Linked DNA regions of Longibacter salinarum. The protein of the gene in region 2 interacts with the protein of the main gene of each other region in a pairwise test. Links are inferred from orthologs where the notes say so. Each region holds a gene or a part of one and is shown on either strand. Other genes may lie near its edges.

Region 1 (2,897 bases), on a different replicon or contig from region 2:
CGAAGCGTCTCTTCGTCGTACTCAAGAAGCAAATCTACCTCGAACCCCTTGTTCTCCAGCATGTCGGTGCAGACCGGATCGACGGGGTCCGTAATCAGAACTGTATGAGGCATAAAGCCGGGCTCAGATTTCGTGGGAAGAAAGGCAAGACCGTACGCTTGTAAGGAAGCCACCGTTGCCGTCGAACGCAGGAGGCGCTCCGTAAAGAAACCGCCAACTCTGCACACAGTCTCCACCCAAATCCGGCCTGCTCTCCACGGAAGCGCTTCCGATGCACGTAACGGAGCCCGGGCGGACCCTACGGCTCCCGGCGCTGGCTATCCCAGAAAGTCTCGCAGCCATCCCCGCATCTCCTTGATCCCGCGTCCGGACTTCGAAGACGTGAGAATAATTGGAACGGACCGTCCGACCTCCTCCAGACGTTTCTCCAGACGCTGGACCGTTTTAAAGCGCTCGTTTCCAGAGAGCTTGTCAGCCTTCGTTAAAGCGATGAGATACGGCACATCACTCCCCCGCATGAAGTCGATCAGGTCCTCGTCCTGCTCCATCGGAGGATGCCGGCTATCGATCAGGTGAACGACCGCACGCAGCGTCTGCCGTTCGTCTAGATACTGCTCGATCAGGTTTGCCCATTTCTCCCGCATGCTCTTCGAGACGCGGGCGTAGCCGTATCCCGGTAGGTCGACGAAGTAGTACTTCCCATCGATGAGAAAGAAATTGAACTCCGTCGTCTTGCCGGGGCGCTTGCTGACGTACGCAAGCTTTTTGCGGCTCATCACTGCGTTCAGCATCGAGCTTTTCCCAACATTGGACCGACCAACGAAGGCAATCTCTGGGCGGCCGTCGCGAGGCAATTGCTTCCACGAAACAACCCCTTTCGTAAATTCTGCTTTGTCAAACATGATGTAATGCGAAGGGCTAAATGCGGAAGGCGAAATGGAAGTGCGAACGCTTCGGTATGCGGAGGCGAGCCGATAAAAAAGCGCCGCGCTTCCGTTTCCGGAGACGCGGCGCCACTGTCTGTCGGGGTCGGGAGCGGAGGGCAAACGTTCTCCGCTGGTTGACCTACCCGATCGTCTCTTTGACCGTTTCGCCGATGAGCGCCGGGTTTTTGACGACCGTTGCGCCCGCTTCTTCGAGCGCGGCGAACTTGGCTTCTGCCGTTCCTGAGCCCCCGGACACAATCGCGCCCGCGTGACCCATGCGGCGCCCCGGAGGTGCCGTCTGGCCAGCGATGAAGCCAAAGACCGGCTTGGTCATGTGTTCTTTGATGAAGGCCGCGGCTTCCTCCTCCGCCGAGCCTCCAATTTCACCGATCATCACGACGGCGTCCGTGTCGTCGTCAGCTTCGAACAGCTTGAGGACATCGATGAAGCGCGTGCCGATGACGGGATCACCGCCGATGCCAACCGCCGTGCTCTGGCCGTAGCCGGCGCGCGTAAGCTGGTCGACCGCCTCGTACGTCAGCGTACCGGAGCGGGAGATGACACCGATGTTGCCGGGCTCAAAGATCATTGCGGGCATGATGCCGATCTTAGCCTCTCCGGGAGTGATCACGCCCGGGCAGTTCGGACCAATGAGGTGGGCACCGGACTTCTGGACGTAGTGATACGTCGGCTTCATGTCCTTGACCGGGATGCCCTCAGTGATGCAAATGATCACTTCGATCCCGGCTTCTGCCGCCTCCTGAATGGCGTCTGCGGCGAAGGGCGGCGGAACGAAGATAATAGAGGTATTGGCTCCCTCCTGTTTGACGGCTTCCTCCACCGTGTTGAAGACGGGGCGGTCGAGGTGCGTTTGACCACCTTTGCCAGGGGTCACGCCGGCCACGACGTTCGTGCCGTACTCGATCATCTGCTCCGCGTGAAAGGTGCCCTCCGAGCCGGTAAAGCCCTGCACCACCAGGCGGGTGTCCTTATTGACCAGAATGCTCATGCGTAGACGAGGCTGCTTTGAGTTGGCGTGTCGTGCTCGATATCGGATTGGCGCTCTCGCGCAGGCGCTCATGCCCGCGAATCGCCCGATTGTTCGAACGACGAGCGGCGCCTGCGCCCTCCACGGTGTCGATGGTACGGTGCACACCGCGCAACCGCAAAATCTCCGGCATTTCTTCGTCCGCGAGACGGCGCTGCGGCGTTTGGCGTAGCAACGGTAGAACGTAGCCCGGGCGCATGTCGATGCTCTGGCGAACCAACGGCGATACGCGGCGGGCGCATTGCGATGCGCCCTTACGGGACCTGGCTTTCCACGCTTGCGGCCAACCATCTCTCCGTTTCTACCGTCCACACCTTCACACTTCCATACCTTCAGACGTCCCCATCCCCCCGCACCTCACCGCTCATCCCTCATTGATTCGTTCGACGGCTTGGCCGACCTGAAGGAGTAGGGACTCGTCGAAGTGGCGGCCGATCACTTGCATGCCAACAGGTAGGTTCGGCTCGGAGGGGTGCCGCCCGATGGGAACGGAGAGGGATGGGACGCCGGCCAGACTCGCGGGCACCGTAAACACATCGCTGAGATACATGGACAGCGGGTCGTCCGTTTTCTCGCCGAGACGAAATGGCGGCGTCGGGGTCGTCGGTGCAATCAGAACGTCACACGACTCGAACGCTCGATCGAAGTCATGACGGATGAGCGTCCGCACGCGCTGTGCTTTCTCGTAGTACTTGTCGTAGTAGCCCTCGGACAGGACATACGTCCCGAGCATGATGCGACGCTTGACCTCTTCGCCAAAGCCCTCCGTTCGCGACCGCGTGTACAGGGCGTCCAGTGTCGAGTTCGTATCCTTAAGTTGGGTCGCGATCCGCTCCGCGCGCTGCGCATTGCCATTTCGCTCGGCCTCCTGCTTTGCTTCTTTGAGCTCCGCTCGCTGTTCCTGAAGCACCTCGACGGTGTCC
Region 2 (5,809 bases):
GGTACTCCGGGACCCTGAGCCTTGAATACCTTCGCGAGCGCATCGGAGAATCGGAAGACCCCGACGTGATCCGACGTCAAGAAGGCCGATTGAACTGGCAGCACTCGCAGACACTAAGCCCCACAGCCTCGTTAAACGGAAACGTAAACCTCGTCACGTCTGGTGATTACCTCCAGGACAACGCGAGAAACGTAAACGACGCCGTCCGCCAGACAATTAGCTCGACCATTCGATACCGGAAGCAGTGGCCAGACGGGGGACGTAGCCTGTCGATTTCCGCACAGCAGAACCAACAACTATCTACCGGAAGCGCCACTGTCGGCCTTCCCACGGTCAACTTCACCCAGAGTCAGTTCAAGCCGTTTCGTAATGAGGAGAATCTGAACGAACCGCAGTGGTACGAGAAGATCGCCCTCAGTTACGACATGTCGTTTGACAACCAGTACCGGTTCAACCCGCGCCGCGAGGAAGATCTGCTGGCGGAAGGGGACACCACCGCCGCCGAAGCAGAATGGTACGACGCGCTGTTCAACCCGGACCTGTACCGCCGTGCGACCGGCAACAACGAAACGCCACTCGATCCGGAAATGTCGCACAGCATCCCCGTCAGTGCCTCGTATCGCGTGTCGCGGTTCAACCTCAACGTAACGCCCAACGTACGCTACAATTCCAACTGGTACCTCTACACACAGCGCCTCGTCCGCGAGACGCAGGAAACCGAAGACGATCCGTCTACACCCAATGTCGATGAATCGAGTATCGACACGGTCAGCGTTCCGCAGAACGTTCAAGGGTTCTACAGTCAGAATGAGTTCAGCACGAGCCTCAACCTGACGACAGAAGTGTTTGGCGTCTTTCCCCTCAAAGCGGGCCGCTTCGAAGGTCTCTTGCATCGTCTGTCGCCCAGCATCGGCCTCAACTATCAACCCAATTTCAACAACCCGTTCTGGGGGCAGACACGCGTGCTGAAAGGGTTAGACGGACAACCTGTCAAGAACGACCGGACAGGCGAGAATCAGTTGTATGACATCCGTACGGGACAGCTCGTCGGTCAGGGAAGCCAGCAGTTAGCCATCAGTTTTCGGGCGGGAAACGAGTTCGAAACGAAGCGCGTCCGTGTTGACTCGACCGGAGAACAACAGGAGAATCGCATCAAGTTCCTGGATGTGGATGTGTCAACCTCGTATAACTTTGCCGCCGATAGCCTCAATCTTGCAGATGTTCGCGTCAATGCGAGGACCACGATTGCCGATCTGGTTAACATCCAGTCGAGCGTCACGATGACACCGTACCAGTTCACGCGACTCCCCGGCTCAGGATCAGAAGACGTGCGGTATCAGCTCATCGATCGGTACGAGGCGGCCGATACGCCGTGGAAGCCACTCCGATTTACGGATCTGAGCCTCAGCATGAGCATGAGCCTCTCTCCCAATGGGGCCTCCCCGGGTCGAAATCGGTCGATGGGCCCGAACCAATCAGGAGGACCGAATGGTACCGGCTCCTTTCGAGGCGTAGATCCGTACGCCGCCTACCGGACGTACACAGGCTATCCGCAATTCGACACGAACTGGCGGCTGAATTTGGACCTGACGTACTCGCTCTCAAAGCGCTTTGTCGATTATGAGCGCCGTGCGTCCACGCGCATCAGCGGGAGCGTTGCTGCAACACCCAAGTGGCGAATCAATGTTGACAGCAATCTGGACCTCGTCGAAATGAAGTTGCGCCAGACCAACTTCAGCGTCAGCCGCGACCTCGGCTGCTGGTCACTATCTTTTGGCTGGTCCCCCATCGGCCGGAGGCAGTACTACAGCTTCAGCCTGGCAGTCAATCAAGGCATGCTATCGAACCTGCTCCGACTCGATATTCCGCGAGGCGGTAACAGCAATGTCTTCCGCGACATCGGGTCCCGGGTCGGACAGTCGGCAGCAGGTGCAGCAGGCGGCACGGGCGGGTTTTAGAACAAACGCGACCGGCAGGCTCCGCAAACGTCATGCGATGAGTCCTCTGTCCCGAAGCAGAAACGAGGGATAGCACAATCAAAAAAACGCACCGCCCTGGAACGGGGCGGTGCGTTTCTTTCTCGTGCCAAGCGGCACCAAAAACCTGCAGGCCTTCGGCGTTATGCGACACCGATGGCGGACTGGACTTTCTCGGCAGCTTCTTTCAGCAGGACCGCCGACTCGATCTCAATGTCGCTCTCGTCAAGGAGAGCCTTTCCTTCTTCGGCGTTCGTGCCCTGGAGGCGAACAATGAGTGGAACCGTGATGTCCACGTTATTGGCGGCCTGGATGACGCCCTTCGCGACACGGTCGCAACGGACGATACCTCCGAAGATGTTGACGAGGATCGCTTCGACATTCTCATCCTTCAGGATGATACGGAAGCCTGCTTCAACCGTCTCCGCATTGGCCGATCCACCCACATCCAGGAAGTTCGCTGGCTCCCCGCCGGCGAGCTTAATGATGTCCATGGTCGCCATAGCGAGCCCGGCGCCATTTACCATGCAACCGACGTTTCCGTCGAGCTTGATGTAGCTGAGGCCGTGCTCTCCAGCCTCCACCTCCGTCGGATCTTCCTCGTGAATGTCGCGCATCGCCGCGATGTCGTCGTGGCGGAAGAGCGCGTTGTCGTCGATGTTGATTTTTGCATCGACGGCAATGACATCGCCATCGCCCGTAAGCACGAGCGGGTTGATTTCGGCGATCGTGGAATCCGTTTCCTCAAAGGCCTTGTACAGCGCCATAATGAAGCGGACGCCCTGTTTGAATGCTTTGCCTTCGAGACCAAGAGCAAACGCGAGACGGCGGGCCTGGAACGGGCGAAGACCGATCGTTGGATCGATCCAGGCTTTGTGAATCGCTTCGGGCGTCTCTTCCGCGACCGTCTCGATCTCGACGCCGCCTTCGCTGGAGACCATGATGACGTTCATGCTCTTCTCGCGATCGAGCGTAACGCCAACATAGAACTCCTTCTCAATATCAACCGCGTCCACAATAAGGATCTTGCGGACGAGCTGTCCTTCCGGCCCCGTCTGATGCGTTTTAAGGGTCATGCCGAGGATGTTGGACGCGTGCTCTTCCACCTCCTCGACCGACCGGGCCAGCTTCACACCGCCGCCTTTCCCGCGTCCACCAGCATGGATCTGGGCCTTCACGACGAACATGCTTGCGCCTTCAGCCTCAAGATTCTTGGCGGCCTCAACGGCTTCGTCGACCGACTCGGCCACGACGCCCGGCTGGACCGCTACGCCGTACTCGTTCAGGATGTCTTTCGCTTGGTATTCGTGGAGTTTCATGAACGCGGGACGTGTTGCGTGATCAGGGAACGGGCGAGTAAAGTATGTGCTCTATGACAAAGAATCTACCATGCCCCTTGGCAGCCTCGAATCTTCCCAACGTTTCCACGTGAGACGCGAAGAACGCGACCCCACTACTGTGTGAACGCACCGAAAGGGGCTGCCCAACGATAAACCACGCCGATTCCCCGTTCCGTAAGCGTCCTTCGCCGGGTGGTCAAAACCCGCCTCCGTCTCCTGCGTAATGAGGTAATCCGCTCCATTCCATCGTTTCTGCGCCTTCCATTGACGCGGTTCGAACGCCACATCGCTGCTCGCCTGATCAAGGGATTCGTTCTCTTTGTCGGTGCGCTGATTATCTTTTTTATCGTCCTGCACTGGGTCGAGTACAGTGACGACTTCCTGGATCGTGGCGCCACACTCCAGGAAGTCTTCCTCGTCTATTATCCGAATTACATCCCGGAAATCGTCCGGCTCACGTCGCCGCTCGCCCTCTTTCTGGCGTGCATCTATCATACCGGTAAACTCGCTCAGGAACTCCAGCTGACAGCCCTACAGACGTCCGGCGTGTCCCTCTACCGTCTGATGGTCCCCTACCTCGGCGTCGGCCTCCTTGTCACCGTCGCGATGTTCGGCTTCAATGGGTGGATCGTACCAAAGGCCAACGAAACCGTCGTCGCGTACGACAACAAGTACCTGAACCCGAGTTCGAGTACCGTCGACGTAAGCGAGGTGCACCGTCAGAATGGCCCGAACACCATCATCAGCGTCGGCTACTACGACCGCCGGGACAACACCGGCCACCGCGTCTCCATTCAGCAGTTCAAAAACGCTACGCAACTCGAGTATCGTGTGGATGCGAACCGCATTGTCTGGGTCGACTCCACCGAGACGTGGCAGCTGCATTCCGTGACGAGGCGCTGGTTCGACGACACGGGCATGACGCGCGAACAGGAAGCTGGAACTGCAGATACCACCCTACACGTTTTCCCCCGCGACTTCGCACGCACGCAACGGGACGTGGAAGCAATGACGATCCCGGTCGCTGCTGAATACCTGGACGCCTTGCGCCGCTCGGGTGCCGGCCATCTCGGGCGCCCGCTCGTGGCCTACTACACGAAATACGCGTACCCGTTTGCTAATTTGATCGTCGTCATGATCGGTGTCCCCCTCGCGGCCGTGCGACGGCGCGGCGGACAAGCTTCCCGATTTGCCATCGGCCTACTCACAGCATTTGTGTACCTCGCTCTACAGAAGCTTGCAGAGCCCTTCGGCTACGCGGGGACGCTCCCGCCGGCCTTCGCCGCCTGGTTTCCGCATGTTGCTTTTGCTGCGATCGCTGTCATCGTTCTGTGGCGCACGCGAAAATAACGGGGCTTCGTCCCCGACAGGCCAACCGCACGCACTCCTCTTCTCTATCGCTGCGGCGGTTTGCTACCAACGCCAAATGAACGAAAAAACGTCCCGACCACAATTCGTGGCGAGACGTTTTTTCATGTAGGGTCGTGCACCAGACACTACCATGTCGTGTCTCAGAATGCGTAGCGAACACCGATCCGACGAACCATGACGACAACCGGACTGCTTACACCATCGGCCGATTCTACGCTGCAGCGCGTGTATGCGACGCCGGGTGTGAGATACACGTTCGGCGGTACCGCAATCGCGTATCCCCCTCCCATTTCGAACCCGAGCCCTCCGTCGCTGATTTCTTCGTATGTGCCCTGGTTTGCTTCTGCATAGAGCGTGTGGTCAACAGCCCCAAGGCGACCGAAAGGACCACCGGACGTGGTCGATCCATAGCGTATGCCCAGGGCGATCCCGGTCGCAGTATACGACACATCCGCACCGTCGCAAAATCCGCCGGAACAGCCAAACCGGCTCCGCTCAACGCCTGCTTGCGCGCTGAGACCAGTAGCCACATCATACTGGACGTTTCCGCGGCGGGAGAGCGCCGGATTCATGGTCACGCCCGTCTGCGCACCGTGACTGTTATCCCCTCACGTATCAGGCTTCTCCGACGCCCCCACCGAAGTTCATCGGGCGGTCCGGATGATCGGGTGGGTCGATTTCGCCGTGGGCGTTCTCGTACCGTTCTACATTTTCTTCGAGAGCAGCAAGGATTCGCTTCGCATGGCTCGGCGTAACCAACACGCGATGCTTCACCTTCGCTTTCGGCACACCGGGCACCATTCGGATGAAGTCAATCACGAACTCTTCCGGAGTATGGGACACCATTACGAGATTCGCATATGTGCCCTCGGCCGTGTCCTCATCAATTTCGATATTCATTTCCTGCGGGTCCTGCTGGGCGCCAAAGTCTTCCATCAGTGAGGTCTAGCGTGTTGGAATGAAAATGTCCGAATGCGACAGCTTGAAGGAAACGAACGTCCTGTTCAATTGCGAAACTGGGACGTCACCTCTCAAGAAAGAAACGCCGGCTCGAGAGATCTCGAACCGGCGCTGATGCAACCATCGACGGAACTCGAAGGGTTAGGACGAACCGTTTCCGTT

What was found. The genes of interacting proteins can lie anywhere in the genome.
Region 1: the proteins of sucC (region 2) and sucD interact in binary tests that used the Escherichia coli proteins (3 or more experiments, as listed by UniProt). The link is inferred for Longibacter salinarum from one-to-one orthologs.

The regions. Positions count from the first base shown.
Region 1 is NZ_PDEQ01000004.1:16,969-19,865, forward strand. It holds sucD (succinate--CoA ligase subunit alpha), read right to left. Parts: upstream 1,936-2,897; coding sequence 1,066-1,935; downstream 1-1,065. Other genes in the region: serA (phosphoglycerate dehydrogenase), read right to left, coding at 1-113; yihA (ribosome biogenesis GTP-binding protein YihA/YsxC), read right to left, coding at 318-902; CRI94_RS08545 (hypothetical protein), read right to left, coding at 1,916-2,194; CRI94_RS08550 (Asp-tRNA(Asn)/Glu-tRNA(Gln) amidotransferase subunit GatA), read right to left, coding at 2,339-2,897. UniProt on the Escherichia coli protein: Succinyl-CoA synthetase functions in the citric acid cycle (TCA), coupling the hydrolysis of succinyl-CoA to the synthesis of either ATP or GTP and thus represents the only step of substrate-level phosphorylation in the TCA.
Region 2 is NZ_PDEQ01000003.1:271,270-277,078, reverse strand. What follows is about bases 1,208-4,187. They hold sucC (ADP-forming succinate--CoA ligase subunit beta), read right to left. Parts: upstream 3,296-4,187; coding sequence 2,120-3,295; downstream 1,208-2,119. Other genes in these bases: CRI94_RS07475 (LptF/LptG family permease), read left to right, coding at 3,509-4,187; CRI94_RS07485 (putative LPS assembly protein LptD), read left to right, coding at 1,208-1,958. In the rest of the region: more of CRI94_RS07485, read left to right, coding at 1-1,207; more of CRI94_RS07475, read left to right, coding at 4,188-4,666; CRI94_RS07470 (hypothetical protein), read right to left, coding at 4,828-5,217; CRI94_RS07465 (DUF3467 domain-containing protein), read right to left, coding at 5,303-5,623; CRI94_RS07460 (cystathionine beta-synthase), read right to left, coding at 5,789-5,809. UniProt on the Escherichia coli protein: Succinyl-CoA synthetase functions in the citric acid cycle (TCA), coupling the hydrolysis of succinyl-CoA to the synthesis of either ATP or GTP and thus represents the only step of substrate-level phosphorylation in the TCA.